One region of the Streptomyces sp. R-74717 genome, then DNA from elsewhere that is predicted to be linked to it. Evidence: predicted binding sites of a transcription regulator. Region 1 holds the regulator's gene; the other holds the start of a gene.
What was found. The regulator HspR, encoded in region 1, represses chaperone genes until heat shock. The targets are predictions, from matches to a motif close to TTGAGNNNNNNNNNCTCAA.
Positions count from the first base shown of each region.

Region 2: a site for HspR is predicted at 5,626-5,644, ahead of lon (endopeptidase La). Genes of this name have one in related genera too.

Region 1 covers NZ_CP102361.1:5,332,311-5,340,230, forward strand. The annotation lists gene NRF20_RS24385 (sugar transferase) at 72-737, opposite strand; gene dnaK (molecular chaperone DnaK) at 1,039-2,892, shown strand; gene grpE (nucleotide exchange factor GrpE) at 2,889-3,530, shown strand; gene dnaJ (molecular chaperone DnaJ) at 3,624-4,808, shown strand; gene NRF20_RS24405 (heat shock protein transcriptional repressor HspR) at 4,810-5,256, shown strand; gene NRF20_RS24410 (hypothetical protein) at 5,633-7,093, opposite strand; gene NRF20_RS24415 (helix-turn-helix transcriptional regulator) at 7,564-7,920, opposite strand, start outside.
Region 2 covers NZ_CP102361.1:3,444,374-3,452,293, forward strand. The annotation lists gene NRF20_RS15410 (hypothetical protein) at 1-449, shown strand, start outside; gene NRF20_RS15415 (MarR family winged helix-turn-helix transcriptional regulator) at 479-976, opposite strand; gene NRF20_RS15420 (lysozyme) at 1,205-2,062, shown strand; gene NRF20_RS15425 (polysaccharide deacetylase family protein) at 2,289-3,047, shown strand; gene lon (endopeptidase La) at 3,171-5,603, opposite strand; gene NRF20_RS15435 (DUF4157 domain-containing protein) at 6,235-7,560, opposite strand.

The DNA of each region.
Region 1 (7,920 bases):
TCCAGCGTCTACAAGCGAATACTGGCGATTACTAAGAAGTAACTTAATCAGTCTGTGCTGACACTATCCACCTATTCCGCCGCGCTGTAGCCGCACCGGCGGTGATCTGTGTCGCTCAGGCGTGCCTTGCCGCGCCGGGTGAGTCCGCGGATCGCCCTGCGCAGTGGAGCGTGTGCGGCTCTCGCCAGGATGGCCAGGTCGAGTCCCACCCAGTGGTGCTCGGCGTAGTGCTGGTCGAGCAGGGCCGGCTCGTCCCACGGCATTCCGGAGCGGGAGCGCACCTGTGCCAGGCCGGTGAGGCCCGGTTTCAGTTCCTGCCGCCAGTGTCTCGCGGCGTTGGCGGTGGCGGTTTCGGGGGTATCGGTATCGGCTCCGGGGGTCCGGGCCCGCTCGTCGTCCGGTGTCAGGGGCTCCGGGCCGACCAGGGAGAGGTCTCCCCGTACGACGTGCGGCAGCCGGGAGAGCAGATCCAGCCGCAGTCTCCGGGTGCGCAGCGAGTGCAGTACGAAGAGGTGGCCGCCCAGGCCGATCCGGGGCGAGCGGGTCAGTACGCCGCCGGGGAGCCGCTGCGCCGCGAGGGCTAGGGTGCCCGCGGCGAGCAGGGGGGCGGCCAGGGCCAGCAGGATCGAGCCGAGGGTCAGGTCCAGTACGCGCTTGGCCGACGGCCACGTCTGCCTCCATTCCCGTAGCCACTCCCATGTCCACTCCCGCGGCTGTGCCTGCGCACGGACTCGCATGCGGCCCGGTCCCTGTCCCTGCCTCTGCCTCTGCATCGTTCGCACCTGCCTGGGGGTCGGGCGGATCGAGTGCCGGTTTTGCGTTACTCACGGCCTTTTGTGACAGAACGATCCCATGGCGCGATGATGGGGGCGGCCCGCGTGACCCGCCGGGCGGGTGGGTGTCGCCCTTGAATTCCTGGTGCGCGCGAGGTGTGTGCACGATAGTTGAGTCTGTCCGACTCAACTCTGTTGACACTGGGACGCCTCTCGTGCATCCTTGAGTCAGTTCCACTCAAGTAGTCAAGCTGGAGGAATTGAAATGGCACGTGCGGTCGGCATCGACCTGGGCACGACTAACTCCGTCGTCAGCGTTCTCGAAGGCGGCGAGCCCACCGTCATCACCAACGCAGAGGGCGCCAGGACCACGCCGTCCGTCGTCGCCTTCGCGAAGAACGGCGAGGTGCTGGTCGGCGAGGTCGCCAAGCGTCAGGCGGTGACCAATGTCGACAGGACCATCCGCTCCGTCAAGCGCCACATGGGCACTGACTGGAAGATCGACCTGGACGGCAAGAGCTTCAACCCGCAGCAGATGAGCGCCTTCATCCTGCAGAAGTTGAAGCGGGACGCCGAGTCGTACCTGGGTGAGAAGGTGACCGACGCGGTCATCACCGTCCCCGCGTACTTCAACGACTCCGAGCGTCAGGCGACGAAGGAGGCCGGCGAGATCGCGGGCCTGAACGTCCTGCGTATCGTCAACGAGCCGACGGCCGCCGCGCTGGCGTACGGGCTCGACAAGGACGACCAGACGATCCTCGTCTTCGACCTCGGTGGCGGCACCTTCGACGTATCGCTGCTGGAGATCGGTGACGGCGTCGTCGAGGTGAAGGCCACCAACGGTGACAACCACCTCGGTGGTGACGACTGGGACCAGCGCGTCGTCGACTACCTGGTGAAGCAGTTCGCCAACGGTCACGGCGTGGACCTGTCCAAGGACAAGATGGCTCTCCAGCGTCTGCGCGAGGCCGCGGAGAAGGCGAAGATCGAGCTCTCGTCCTCGACCGAGACCACGATCAACCTGCCCTACATCACGGCGTCCGCCGAGGGCCCGCTGCACCTGGACGAGAAGCTCACGCGCTCGCAGTTCCAGCAGCTCACGGCCGACCTCCTGGATCGCTGCAAGACGCCGTTCCACAACGTCATCAAGGACGCGGGCATTCAGCTCTCCGAGATCGACCACGTCGTTCTCGTCGGTGGCTCCACCCGTATGCCGGCCGTCGCCGAGCTCGTCAAGGAGCTGACCGGTGGCCAGGAGGCCAACAAGGGTGTGAACCCGGACGAGGTCGTCGCCATCGGCGCCTCGCTCCAGGCCGGTGTCCTCAAGGGCGAGGTCAAGGACGTCCTGCTGCTCGACGTCACCCCGCTGTCTCTCGGTATCGAGACCAAGGGCGGCATCATGACGAAGCTCATCGAGCGCAACACCACGATCCCGACCAAGCGCTCCGAGATCTTCACGACGGCCGAGGACAACCAGCCGTCCGTGCAGATCCAGGTCTACCAGGGCGAGCGCGAGATCGCGGCGTACAACAAGAAGCTCGGCATGTTCGAGCTGACCGGCCTGCCGCCGGCCCCGCGCGGCGTCCCGCAGATCGAGGTCGCGTTCGACATCGACGCGAACGGCATCATGCACGTCGCCGCCAAGGACCTCGGCACCGGCAAGGAGCAGAAGATGACCGTCACCGGCGGCTCCTCGCTGCCGAAGGACGAGGTCAACCGGATGCGTGAGGAGGCCGAGCAGTACGCGGAGGAGGACCACCGCCGTCGCGAGGCCGCCGAGTCCCGCAACCAGGGCGAGCAGCTCGTCTACCAGACGGAGAAGTTCCTCAAGGACAACGAGGACAAGGTCCCCGGTGACGTGAAGACGGAGGTGGAGACCGCGCTCACCGAGCTGAAGGAGAAGCTCAAGGGCGAGGACACCGCCGAGATCCGTACCGCCACCGAGAAGGTCGCGGCCGTCTCCCAGAAGCTGGGCCAGGCGATGTACGCCAACGCCCAGGCCGAGGGCGGCCCGCAGGGTGACCCGCAGCCGGGCGCCCAGCAGGCCAAGGCCGACGACGACGTCGTCGACGCCGAGATCGTGGACGACGAGAAGGACGCGAAGGGCGGTGCGGTGTGACCGAGGAGACTCCGGGTTTCGAGGAGAAGCCCGACGTCCCCTCCGGCGCCACCCCTGACGGAGCTGAGTCGAAGGACGTCCCTTCCTCTTCCGAGGAGGAGGCGTCCCCGGCCGGGGACGCAGTACAGACAGTCGGTCTGACGGCCCAGCTGGACCAGGTCCGCACCGCGCTCAACGAGCGCACGGGCGACCTCCAGCGGCTCCAGGCCGAATACCAGAACTACCGTCGCCGCGTCGAGCGGGACCGGGCCACGGTCAAGGAGATCGCAGTCGCGGGTCTCCTGTCCGAGCTCCTGCCCGTGCTCGACGACGTCGGCCGGGCCCGTGAGCACGGCGAGCTCGTGGGCGGGTTCAAGTCGGTGGCCGAATCGCTGGAGACGGTCGTCGCCAAGCTGGGCCTGCAGCAGTTCGGCAAGGAGGGTGAGCCCTTCGACCCGACGATCCACGAAGCCCTGATGCACTCGTACGCGCCGGACGTCACCGAGACGACCTGCGTGGCGATCCTGCAGCCGGGGTATCGGATCGGCGAGCGCACCATCCGCCCCGCGCGGGTGGCGGTGGCCGAACCCCAGCCGGGTGCGGCAGCCAAGGAAGAGAAGGCAACCGACGAGGAGAGCGGTGGCACCGAGGAGGTCTGACATCCCGTCTGACCACCTCGTGGCGCACCGCCCGGCCATGCGACCGGCCAGCGGGCCGGCCGCATGGCCGATCGTCCGGAAGGAGGGACGTCGATGAGCACGAAGGACTTCGTCGAGAAGGACTACTACAAGGTCCTCGGCGTCCCCAAGGACGCCACCGACGCCGAGATCAAGAAGGCGTACCGGAAGCTCGCCCGCGAGTTCCACCCGGACGCCAACAAGGGCGACGACAAGGCGGAGGAGCGCTTCAAGGAGATCTCCGAGGCGAACGACATCCTCGGCGACAGCAAGAAGCGCAAGGAGTACGACGAGGCGCGCGCCCTCTTCGGCAACGGCGGCTTCAGGGCCGGACCCGGAGGGGCCGGGGGCAACTTCAACTTCGACCTGGGCGACCTCTTCGGAGGCACCCAGGGCGGGGGCGCGGGCGGCGGAGCCGGCGGTTTCGGCGGCGGCGGCCTGGGTGATGTCTTCGGCGGCCTGTTCAACCGGGGCGGTACGGGGACGCGGGTGCAGCCGCGCCGCGGCCAGGACATCGAGTCCGAGGTGACGCTCAGCTTCATCGAGGCGGTCGAAGGGGCCACGGTCCCGTTGCGGATGTCCAGCCAGGCGCCCTGCAAGGCGTGTTCCGGCACCGGTGACAAGAACGGCACCCCCAGGGTCTGCCCGACCTGTCTCGGCACCGGCCAGGTGTCGCGCGGCACCGGCGGCGGCTTCTCGCTCACCGACCCCTGTGTGGACTGCAAGGGCCGGGGCCTCATCGCCCAGGACCCCTGCGATGTCTGCAAGGGCAGCGGACGGGCGAAGTCCTCCCGGACCATGCAGGTCAGGATTCCGGCGGGTGTCTCGGACAACCAGCGGATCCGGCTGCGCGGCAAGGGCGGCCCGGGCGAGCGCGGTGGACCGGCCGGCGATCTCTACGTCGTGGTCCATGTCGACGCCCACCCGGTCTTCGGCCGCAGGGACGACAACCTCACGGTCACCGTGCCCGTCGACTTCACGGAGGCGGCGCTCGGCGGCGAGGTGAAGGTGCCTACGCTCGGCGGTCCGCCGGTCACCCTGAAACTGCCGGCCGGCACCCCCAACGGACGTACGATGCGCGCCCGCGGCAAGGGCGCCGTACGCAAGGACGGCACCCGGGGCGACCTGCTGGTCACCGTCGAGGTGACGGTGCCCAAGGACCTCAGTACCGAGGCCAGGGACGCGCTGGAGGCTTACCGGAAGGCGACCGCGGGCCACGACCCGCGGGCAGAGCTGTTCCAGGCTGCGAAGGGAGCTTGAGGTGGACGGCCGACGACGCAATCCGTACGAACTGACCGATGAATCACCGGTGTACGTGATCTCGATCGCGGCCCAGCTCTCGGGCCTGCATCCGCAGACACTGCGCCAGTACGACCGCCTCGGCCTGGTCTCCCCCGACCGTACGGCCGGGCGCGGCAGGCGCTACTCGGCCCGCGACATCGAGCTGCTGCGTACCGTGCAGCAGCTGTCGCAGGACGAGGGCATCAACCTCGCCGGTATCAAGCGCATCATCGAACTGGAGAACCAGGTCGCCGCCCTCCAGCAGCGCGTCGCCGAACTCGCGGCGGCCGTGGACGGCGCGGCGGCGGCGATGCAGCAGCGCGAGGCCCAGGTGCATGCCTCGTACCGGCGCGATCTGGTGCCGTATCAGGATGTGCAGCAGACCAGCGCGTTGGTGGTCTGGCGGCCGAAGCGGCCGAAGGACTGAGCGGGTCCGGCCGTCGGGCCGGACGATTCGCTCACGATTCGTTTCGTTCAGGGCCGGGGAGTCGACCTACGGGTCGGCCCCCGGCCCTTCGCCGTGCGCCCGCCGCCCTGTGCATGCCCCCGGATCCGGCCGAAACCCGACCCATGGCCATGTTCGTACGCATCGAAACCGTTCCTGGGCAGTGAGCAGGAGTGAGTCCTGTCTCACCGGCGCGCCCCGAACGGTGTTTGGGCGCGCTGGTCCTCCGCTTTCTCGTCCTGGTCGGCGACGCATATCCCGTATGCGGTCCGTCCCAGGTGGGCGGAATCCCTACGACCTGGCCATGTGGGCGCGGCCAGAGGCGACGGGGAGGCAGGCGCCCGCACCCCACGTCGTATCAGGTGCCGGAGACCGTGAACTCGGCCGTGTTGTTGGCCAGTAGCGGATCGAAGGCCGAGATCCGCAGCTCCGGGTCGTCGTTGAGTGTGGCGACCGAACCCTTCGCCCCGCCCTCGACGAGGCGGTCGACGTGCAGGGTGAAGGCGAACGTGGAGCGGGCCTTCTCCCAGAGGAGGATCGGAGTCCGGCAGGTGTAGCTGTTCGTGCCGGACTCGTAGCAGGAATCCGGCTTGCCGGTGACGGTGGTGCCCTCCGGGATGCGTACGTCGAGCGTCGCGACGGAGGCACCCGCGCCGAGGGAGGCGACCCAGGCCGGGCCGCGGTTCTTCACGCCGATCCGGGCGGTGACGGTGTCACCGGGCGCGGCGGAGGTGATGTCGCTCGCGAGGGCGATCAGGTCGGCCTTGTTGGTTGCTGTGATCTGCGTGGAGCGGTAGTTGTCGTCGAGGTTCAGGTCGGGCTCGGGGGACACCGCGCTCCGGGTGGCGGCCGCGGGGACGGGTGTGGCGCTGAGGTCGGCGCCGGCGCCCTGGACGAACGGCCTCCCCGCGAGGGCCTGTTCGTACGCCTCGTCGGTGAACTGGTCGACCGAGTAGTCGAACCGCTCGTACAACGCCGCGCTCGTCGCACGGACCGCGCCGGCCGCGGACAGGTCGTACACCTGCCCCGGGACGACGGGCTCGTCGAGGACGCAGACGGCCGTGGTGCCGCTCTGGTTGGTGACGGAGTCCGCGTCCAGGTATGTGCAGTTGCCGAAGCGCTGCGAGAACGCCAGGCCGTGCGAGGCGAAGAGGGTCAGCAGGGTGCGGTCGGCGGTGCGGTTGCCGTGGTTGGTCAGGCGGATCGGCTGGGCGAGGTCGGTGCCGGGCTTGACGCCGGTGCGGTACGGAAGCTGGCTCACGCCCAGGTCGGGGCCGTCGCCGAGGCGGATCTGGGTGTCCGTCGGATACCCGGTGAGGGGGCCGAAGGAACTGTCCGCCGCCGCGGTGAAGTGCAGGGTGCCGGTGGCGTCGGCGGGCGCGCCGGCTGCGGCGCGCAGCCCGATCTCGGCGACGGAGACGTACGGGGCGCCGTCCAGGGACCCGAAGTCGCAGGTCGCGGTGAGGGTGTCGGGGGCCGGCGCGCAGGTCAAGGGCCAGCTGACCTCGGCCACACCTGCGAGCTCGGACGCGTCGACCGTGAGACGGCCCCCGGTCACGGAGTTGTGCGTGTTGTCGTGCCCGAGCTTCACCTCGACGGTGTTGGCGGTCGCGGAGCCGTCGGCGTCCGCGGTCGGCAGTACGAGGTCGTACGGCGCCGCGATCCAGAGCTGATCCGTCTCCGGCTCGTCGGCACTGGCGGGTGCGACGGAGCCGAGCGCGAGGACCGCCCCGGCGACCAGCGCGACCGGGATGTGGAGCCGACGCCCCGGTCGTATGCGGGTGGGGGATGGGGGCCGGTGATTCTGAGCTGCCTGCATGGTGTCGGGCTCTCCCTGCGATGCGGTACGCGTACGGGAGTTGGACGAGCCGGGGCTGGGGTTGGTTGTACGTCGGTGCCGGTGCGCCCGCGTCCGGCCGGGAGCTCCGGGCGACACTGGACGGACCGGCCGTCAGCGTGATCTCAACGGGGCGTCACGGGATGTCTCCTCGACCGTCCCCGGCTGGGCGGGACGCGCCGGCTCCCGGTTGCCGTGCCGTGTGCGCGGGTGTCCCGTTCATGTTGCGGTGCGTTCCGCTATGCCCGACTGGACGTTGAGGGCGCCGAGTCGAGTCCGGCTGGAGGCGTTGAGCGTCCGCATGAGTCGGGAGATATGTGCGCGGCAGGTGCGGACGCAAGATGACGGTAGTGAAAACGTAGTCGGAGAGGGATGCTCGTTGTGCCGGGTGAGGAACCTCTCCGGTGCCGGGGGCCGCAGTCGTTCTCCCCCGTATCGCGGTTGCGGCCCCTTCAGTCAGGATCCTGCTCCAGGATCCCCGACCGGGCTATCAGGTAGCCGAGTTGGGCCCGGCTGTTGCTGCCGAGGACGGCGGACAGCTTGGCGACATGCGCGCGGCAGGTGCGGACGTTCATGCCGAGACGCCGGGCGATCGAGTCGTCGACATGTCCTTCTACGAGGAGTTGGGCGATGGAGCGCTGGACGCCGCTGATCCCCTTGGGGGTCGGGTCGTACTTGACCTCTTCCAGGAGTGGAGCCGCGCGGGTCCAGAGCTGCTCGAACACCTTGACGAGATACTCGACCAGCCCAGGGTGGCGCAGTTCCAGGGCGACTTGGCGGTCGTCCTGAGCGGGTATGAACGCGACCGT
Region 2 (7,920 bases), 1.9 Mb from region 1:
AACACGAGATCGAGCACCTGGTGCTGTCCGATTCCGTACTGCTGTTCGAGGCGTCGGACGGAACCGTGCACCCCCTCCTCGACGACCGGCTGGACCGCCTGCCGCCGGGCTCCCTGGCCGACGAAGCAATCACCGACGCACAGGTGCGCAACAAGGAGGGCGGCTTCTTCACCGCCGCCGCCGACCCCTCCGTGGCGGCCCGCGCGGTCATCGGGCGCACCCCGCTCGGCCAGGTGCGGGCGCTGGCCGCGTTGACCGACGGGGCAGCCCGCTGGACCGAGATGTTCCGCGCCGGCGACTGGGCGGACTGCCTCGGGGTGCTCCACAAGGAAGGCCCACAGGGGCTGATCGACCGCGTCAGGGCACTGGAGGACGCGGACTCGGAGCGCACGTATCTGCACCGCAGCAAGACCCACGACGACGCGACGGCGGTCTACGCGGTGCTGTGACGGCACACCGGAGAGGGCGGGCCGGGGCTTCAGTCCTCGGCCCGGGCGTTCAAGTGGTGCAGCAGCCGGGCCAGTTCGGCCACCTCGGCCCGGTCCCAGTCGGCGAGCTTGCGCACATAGCGGTCGCGTCGGGCGTCGCGGACACTGCGGTAGCGGGCCAGACCCTCGGCGGTGAGGTGGACGAGGGAGGCCCGGCCGTCGGCCGGATCGGGCTCGCGCGCCACCAGCCCGAGGGCCTCCAGGGCACGCAGTTGACGGCTCATGGTCGCCTTGCCGACCCCGAAGTAGGCCGCGAGATCGGTGGCCCGCTGCTGCCCGGCCGACTCCAGCCGCACGAGAAGTCCGTATGCGGCGGCCTCCAGTTCGGGGTGGACCTCGCGCGCCATTTCCCCGGAGCTGGCCCGCGCCCGGCGCAGAAAGACGGCCAACTCCCGCTCCAGGGCAAGGAATGCGTGGTCCACACCACTTTCTCCGCTCGCGCCGGGTTCACTACCGCTTTCGCTCCCGTGCACGTCAACACCCCTCATGAGCTTTCCTGCCGCTGAAAGTTTCTTTCGCCGCTGGTCATCGCCGCAGCTTGGTCAGTATTTCGCAGGCGTAGACCAACGGCAGCACACAGGCCCCCTTCCGCAGCGCGGGTCTACGTGCGTAGCGTCATGCATGGCATGTTCACACCACGACATGCCGACAGGGGTTCGCCCGGCGTCCCCCTGGGATCAGCACGTCCCCCCCACCAAGGCCTCGGAGGCACTCACATGCCGGTGCTCAGATCCAGATCCGGAACATCCCGCCGCTCGCGCTTCGCCGCGGCCGGCACCCTGCTCGCAGCCCTCTCCCTCCTCCTCACCCTGCCCGGCGCGGCGAGCGCCGCGGGCACCCACGACACCGCCGCCGCGGCCAAGAAACCCGCGCGCGGCACGGCCACGATGGGCATGGGCGTCGTCGCCCACGACGGCCAGGGCGGACTGCCGCGCGACACCCGCGCCGTCCAGACCGAAGGTGTGGACGTCAGCAGCCACCAGGGCAACGTCGACTGGGCGACTCTCTGGAACAGCGGCGTGAAATGGGCCTACACCAAGGCCACGGAGGGCACGTACTACACGAACCCGTACTTCGCCCAGCAGTACAACGGCTCGTACAACATCGGCATGATCCGGGGCGCGTACCACTTCGCCACCCCGGACACCACGAGCGGCGCCGTCCAGGCCAACTACTTCGTGGACCACGGGGGCGGCTGGTCGAAGGACGGCAAGACCCTGCCCGGCGTGCTCGACATCGAGTGGAACCCGTACGGCGCGCAGTGCTACGGCAAGACCCAGGCAGGCATGGTGTCCTGGATCCGTGACTTCGTGAACACCTACAAGGCGCGCACCGGACGCGACGCGGTCATCTACACCGCGACCAGCTGGTGGCAGACCTGCACCGGGAACAATGCGAGCTTCGGCACCACCAACCCGCTGTGGGTGGCCCGCTACAACACCACGGTCGGCGAACTCCCGGCCGGCTGGAGCTACTACACGATCTGGCAGTACACCTCGTCCGGCCCCTACGTCGGTGACCACAACCACTTCAACGGCGCCCTCGACCGCGTACAGGCCCTCGCCAACGGCTGAGCCGGCCTGCCGCGCCCGCCCGGTCCGACACTTCGCACAGCAGGGCCCCGGCGACCCACCCAGTCGCCGGGGCTCTTCCCTGTTCACGCCCCCTGATCAGGCATTTCGCCCTCCGCGCCGACACTGAAGGCCCTCTATGCACCCGACGTATACGCCGTGTGTATAGTCCTTCTTCGCCGCACACCGTGCGCCTTGTTCAGCTACGGAGGAGTGACCCGCCTTGCCCATGAAGACGAAGTCGATCGGCACGGGGTTGGCCGCCGCTCTTGTGACGGCACTCACCCTGACGCTGAGCGGCTGCTCCATGCAGACCACCGCTCCGGCCTCCGCGCGGGGCGACGCAGGCTCCGACGCCAAGGGCTCCTTCGGCCCGGTGGACTGCCGCAAGGCCAAGTGCATAGCCCTGACCTTCGACGCGGGACCGGGCGAGGACACCCCGCATCTGCTGGACGTCCTCAAGGAGAAGAAGGTGCACGCGACCTTCTTCCTGCTGGGCAAGAACCACGTCAAGAAGCACCCCGACACCGTGCGCAGGCTCGCCGCCGAGGGGCACGAGGTGGCCAACCACACCTGGACCCACGAGATCCTGACGGACAAGAAGCCCGCCGAGATACGTGCCGAGCTGGAGAAGACGCAGGACGCGATAGCGGAGATCACCGGCAAGAAGCCGCGCCTGATGCGCCCGCCGCAGGGCCGTACCGACGACACCGTCTCGGACATCAGCAAGGACCTGGGGCTCTCCCAGATCCTGTGGAGCGCGACCGCCAAGGACTACTCCACGACCGACTCGGCGCTGATCAAGAAGCGCATCCTGGACCAGGCGAGCCGGGACGGCATCATCCTGCTGCACGACATCTACAAGGGGACGGTGCCCGCTGTGCCGGGCATCATCGACGCGCTGAAGAAGCAGGGCTACACCTTTGTCACCGTCCCGCAGCTGATGGCGCCCGCGGAGCCGGTCCCGGGGACCATCTACCGTCCCTGAGCCGTACGTCCCGAGAAGCGAGGCCCCCAGGCGCACGCGGAACGGCCCGCCCGCCCGTTGCCGGGAAGGCGGGCCGTCCGTACCGGTCGCGCACGTGGTGCCACGCCCGTCACGCCATGGCGCCTACGCCGCGGCCGGGATCCTCTCCTCGCGCCTGGCCGCGGAGGCCGGGGCGAGGGCGATCTCCAGCACCTGGCGGACGTCCGTCACCGGGTGGACCTCCAGGGTGTCCAGGACCTCGGCCGGGACATCATCCAGGTCGGCCTCGTTCCGCTTCGGGATCACCACGGTGGTGATCCCGGCCCGGTGCGCGGCCAGCAGCTTCTGCTTCAGGCCGCCGATCGGCAGCACCCGTCCGGTGAGCGAGACCTCACCGGTCATCGCCACATCCGTACGGACCAGCCGTCCGGAGAGCAGCGAGGCCAGCGCAGTCGTCATGGTGATGCCGGCACTCGGGCCGTCCTTCGGGACCGCGCCCGCCGGGAAGTGGATGTGCGCGCCGCGGTCCTTCAGGTCCGCGACCGGCAGCTCCAGCTCCGCGCCGTGCGACCGCAGGAAGCTCAGCGCGATCTGCGCGGACTCCTTCATGACGTCGCCGAGCTGACCGGTGAGGGTCAGTCCGGACGCCCCGGTCTCCGGGTCGGCCAGCGACGCCTCAACGAACAGCACGTCACCACCGGCACCGGTCACCGCGAGTCCGGTGGCCACGCCCGGCACCGCGGTGCGGCGCTCGGCGGGATCCTGGGCGGACTCGGGGATGTGGTGGGGCCGGCCGATCAGACCGCGCAGATCCGCTTCGGTGACCGTGAACGGGAGTTCCCGGTCGCCCAGTTCGTGCTGGGCCGCGACCTTGCGGAGCAGCCGGGCGACGGCCCGCTCCAGATTTCGTACGCCCGCTTCACGGGTGTACTCGCCGGCCAGCTTGCGCAGCGCGGACTCGTCGAGCGTCACCTCGTCCTTCTCCAGACCGGCCCGCTCCAGCTGGCGCGGGAGCAGGTGGTCGCGGGCGATGACGACCTTCTCGTCCTCGGTGTAGCCATCGAGCCTGACCAGCTCCATACGGTCGAGCAGGGCCTCCGGGATGGCCTCGAGCACATTGGCCGTCGCCAGGAAGACGACATCGCTGAGGTCGAGTTCGACCTCCAGGTAGTGGTCGCGGAAGGTGTGGTTCTGCGCCGGGTCGAGGACTTCGAGGAGGGCGGCGGCCGGGTCGCCCCGGAAGTCGGAGCCGACCTTGTCGATCTCGTCGAGCAGGACGACCGGGTTCATCGAACCGGCCTCCTTGACGGCCCGGACGATACGTCCCGGCAGGGCACCGACGTAGGTACGCCGGTGGCCGCGGATCTCCGCCTCGTCCCGTACACCGCCGAGCGCGACGCGGACGAACTTGCGGCCCATGGCGTGCGCGACGGATTCACCGAGCGAGGTCTTGCCCACGCCCGGCGGACCCACCAGCGCCAGCACGGCACCGCCGCGCCGCCCGCCGACGACGCCGAGACCGCGCTCGGAGCGCCGCTTGCGTACCGCCAGGTACTCGGTGATCCGCTCCTTCACGTCCTGCAGGCCCGCGTGCTCGGCGTCGAGGATCTCCTGGGCGCCGCGGATGTCGTAGGCGTCCTCGGTCCGCTCGGTCCACGGCAGTTCGAGGACGGTGTCGAGCCAGGTCCTGATCCACGAGCCCTCGGGGCTCTGGTCGGACGAGCGCTCCAGCTTGTCGACCTCCTTGAGGGCGGCCTCACGGACGTGCTCGGGAAGATCGGCGGCCTCGACGCGGGCCCGGTAGTCGTCGGACTCGTCTGCGCCGGAACCAGAACCGCCGTTGAGATCGGAGAGCTCCTTCCGTACGGCTTCGAGCTGGCGCCGCAGCAGGAACTCGCGCTGCTGCTTGTCGACGCCCTCCTGGACGTCCTTGGCGATGGACTCGGCGACGTCCTGCTCGGCAAGGTGTTCACCGAGCCACTGGATGGCGAGCTTCAGCCGGGCGACCGCGTCCACGGTCTCCAGGAGCTGCACCTTCTGGGCAGTGGTGAGGAAGGGTGAGTAGCCGGAATTGTCGGCAAGCGCGGAGATGTCCTCGATCTGCTGGACCCGGTCCACGACCTGCCAGGCGCCACGCTTCTTCAGCCAGCTGGTGGCGAGCGCCTTGTACTCCTTGACCAGTTCGGCGGCGGCTCCGGGGAGCGGATCGGGGACGACCGCGTCGACCCGTGTCCCTTCCACCCAGAGCGCGGCACCCGGTCCGCTGGTCCCGGCCCCGATCCGTACCCGGCCACGGCCGCGGATGAGCGCGCCCGGATCCCCGTCCGAAAGCCGTCCGACCTGTTCGACGGTGCCGATGACACCGGTGCCGGTGTACGTCCCGTCGATCCGCGGCACAAGAAGCACCTCGGGCTTGCCGCCGCCCTCCCGGGCTGCGGCCTGTGCGGCTTCCACGGCGGCGCGCACATCGGTGTCGGACAGGTCCAGAGGCACCACCATCCCGGGCAGCACGACCTCGTCGTCGAGCGGCAGCACGGGCAGGGCCAGCGGAGTGACCGCATTGGACTCGGTAGCCATGATCTCCCCTTCGGCAGTCAAGTTGAGCTATGCAGACTCAATGCTCCTGAGCCGCTCATTGTTCCCCAGCACATGTTCGCTGTGAGCGATCGAGCGAACGCTGTCCTTTGACGTGGATCTCTTCGCTTTGCAGTCCCCCGAGACACCACCTGGTCCATGAAGAGCTCGTAGGTTGTTCGGTTGTGCTTGCGTGCTGCCACCACCTGAGAGCGGAAGTTGCGAAGCGCCGTGTCGACCGCCTGCCGGTTACGCAGAGTCGATGTCACCAGGGAGTCCCGAAGTCGGCCCGGGGCGAAGGCCAGCAGCGACTCCACGATGGGCTCCCACGCTGCGGCTGCCTCAGACATGGTCACGTTCTTCTTGAACCGCATGACGTAGGCGTCGCTGACAGCTTCTCCGACGAGCGTCTCTCTCGTGGCTCCGATGGCCTCCGCAGCAAGCATGATCGAGGTCGCGGAGGCTGTAGTGGACGTCGTCGGCCAGGACGGCGGTGTCGTCGTCGATGAGGACCAGGAGTCCGGCGTCGGTCAGCCCGGCGATGGCTGCGGCGACGGACGCGACCGAGGCAGGGCCCCTTGGGGCGTACAGGGCGCTCCTGTTGATGGAGCCCCCTGGGGCGGGGGCGGACGGCTCAATCCGAATCCGAGCCTGCGCCAAAGAAGTCGTCGTCGGAACCGAACAGGTCGAAGCCCGAACCGTCCCCGATGTCGAGGGGGACCCCGGCGAACTCCTCCCGCTGCTTGGTCTGGAGCTCCGGTCGCCTGTGTGCGTCCGCCGCGTAGTACTGAAAGTTGTAGGCGCAGTCGCAGGCTCCCATGGGGTTGTCCTTGGCGTGAGCGAGCGCCTTCTCCGGGCCGAAGCCGGAGGAGTCCTTGGTGTCCCAGAGCATATGTGTCAACTCGTGGAGGAGGCACTCGGCCTGTTCCTTCTTCGACCACGACCAGAAGAGGCTCGTCAGCCGGATCACTTCGCCCTTACGGGTCCAGGCCGCGACGAATGCCTGATCCGCGTACTCCGGTTCGCCGTCCTTCTCGCCGACCGCTTCCGTCGGGTTGTACGGAACGAGTTCGCTTTCGAGGTTGGGGAGCCGGGAGGCCAGAGTGGCGAACTTGGCGCGAACGTCCTCGATCATGACGTGCTTGTTGCCGAACCACTTGGTGAAGAGGGCGAGTTGTTCGTCCGCTTCCTCAGCGTCCGTGTGGGAGAGGATCTTCTTGGCGGCGTCGGCCAGCGCGGTCGCCTGCTCCAGCACGGGCTTCACTACCGCCTTCTGTTCCGCGCTCAGCTCGTCCTGCGCCATGCGCTGGACGGCGTGCCCCCCGCCGCGTACCGTGCCGCTCTCCAAACCCTCGGCCCGCACCGGTGCGGCTCCGGCCAGCGCCCGCGTCGCGTTCGCCTCGGCCTCCCGCTCGAAGCGGTCCGCGGGGTCGGAGACCTTGAGTCCCGAACCGTTGTCCGTGCCTGCGACGGGACCCTGGCGTTGCTGAATGACGTGAGTGAGTTCGTGGGCCAGGGTGTGCTTGTCGTTGCCACCGTCGCCTATGACGATGTGGCTGCCGGAGGTGTAAGCGCGAGCGCCCACCTCGGCCGCCGATGCCTTGGCGGCGCTGTCGTTGTGGATGCGGACATCGGAGAAGTCCGCGCCGAGCCGGGCCTCCATGTCGGTACGCGTCGAGTCACCCATGGGGCGGCCGCTGGTGCGCAGCACCTCGTGGACGGCCGAGCGCTGCACAGCGGGCTGCCCGGTTCCGTGGCCGCAGCCGGCATCGTGCTGGTGCTGCTCCTGCGCCCCGGGGTGGCCTGATCGACAAAGCATCTGGACGACGGCCGCGTTGCCGACGGTCCCCTGTAGGGCGAGGATGCCTTGGGGCGGTGTCCCGCCTTCGGCCACGGGCTTACGGGCCCTGGTACGCCCCTGCTCGATGCCGGTCGTCCTGGCGTCGTCATGGTTGTGCATGGGGCCCCTTCTGCGCTGAATCACTACCTACCTGCATACGCGATGGGTTGCCCCCGGGGCCAGGTACGTAAGGGCGGCGAGAGCTGCCCTTACGGGCACAATGCGGCGAGCTGCACCGCCGGTTGACGCAACTGTCGGTCGTGCGAATCCGCGAGCGGCATTGAACACGCACAACGGCGTCCCGAGCCCGACGGGTGGGCTGGGAACGCCGGACATGTGGCCTACGGCGCTTCGCCACCCTGCTCGTACGCCCTCTTGTCCCCCGTCGCCTTGGCCCTGCCCGGCAAGACGCCGTGACTGGGGTGGCGTTCTGTCGTGTCAGGCGGCCACTGGTTCGATTGCCACGCCCGCCTCGCCCTC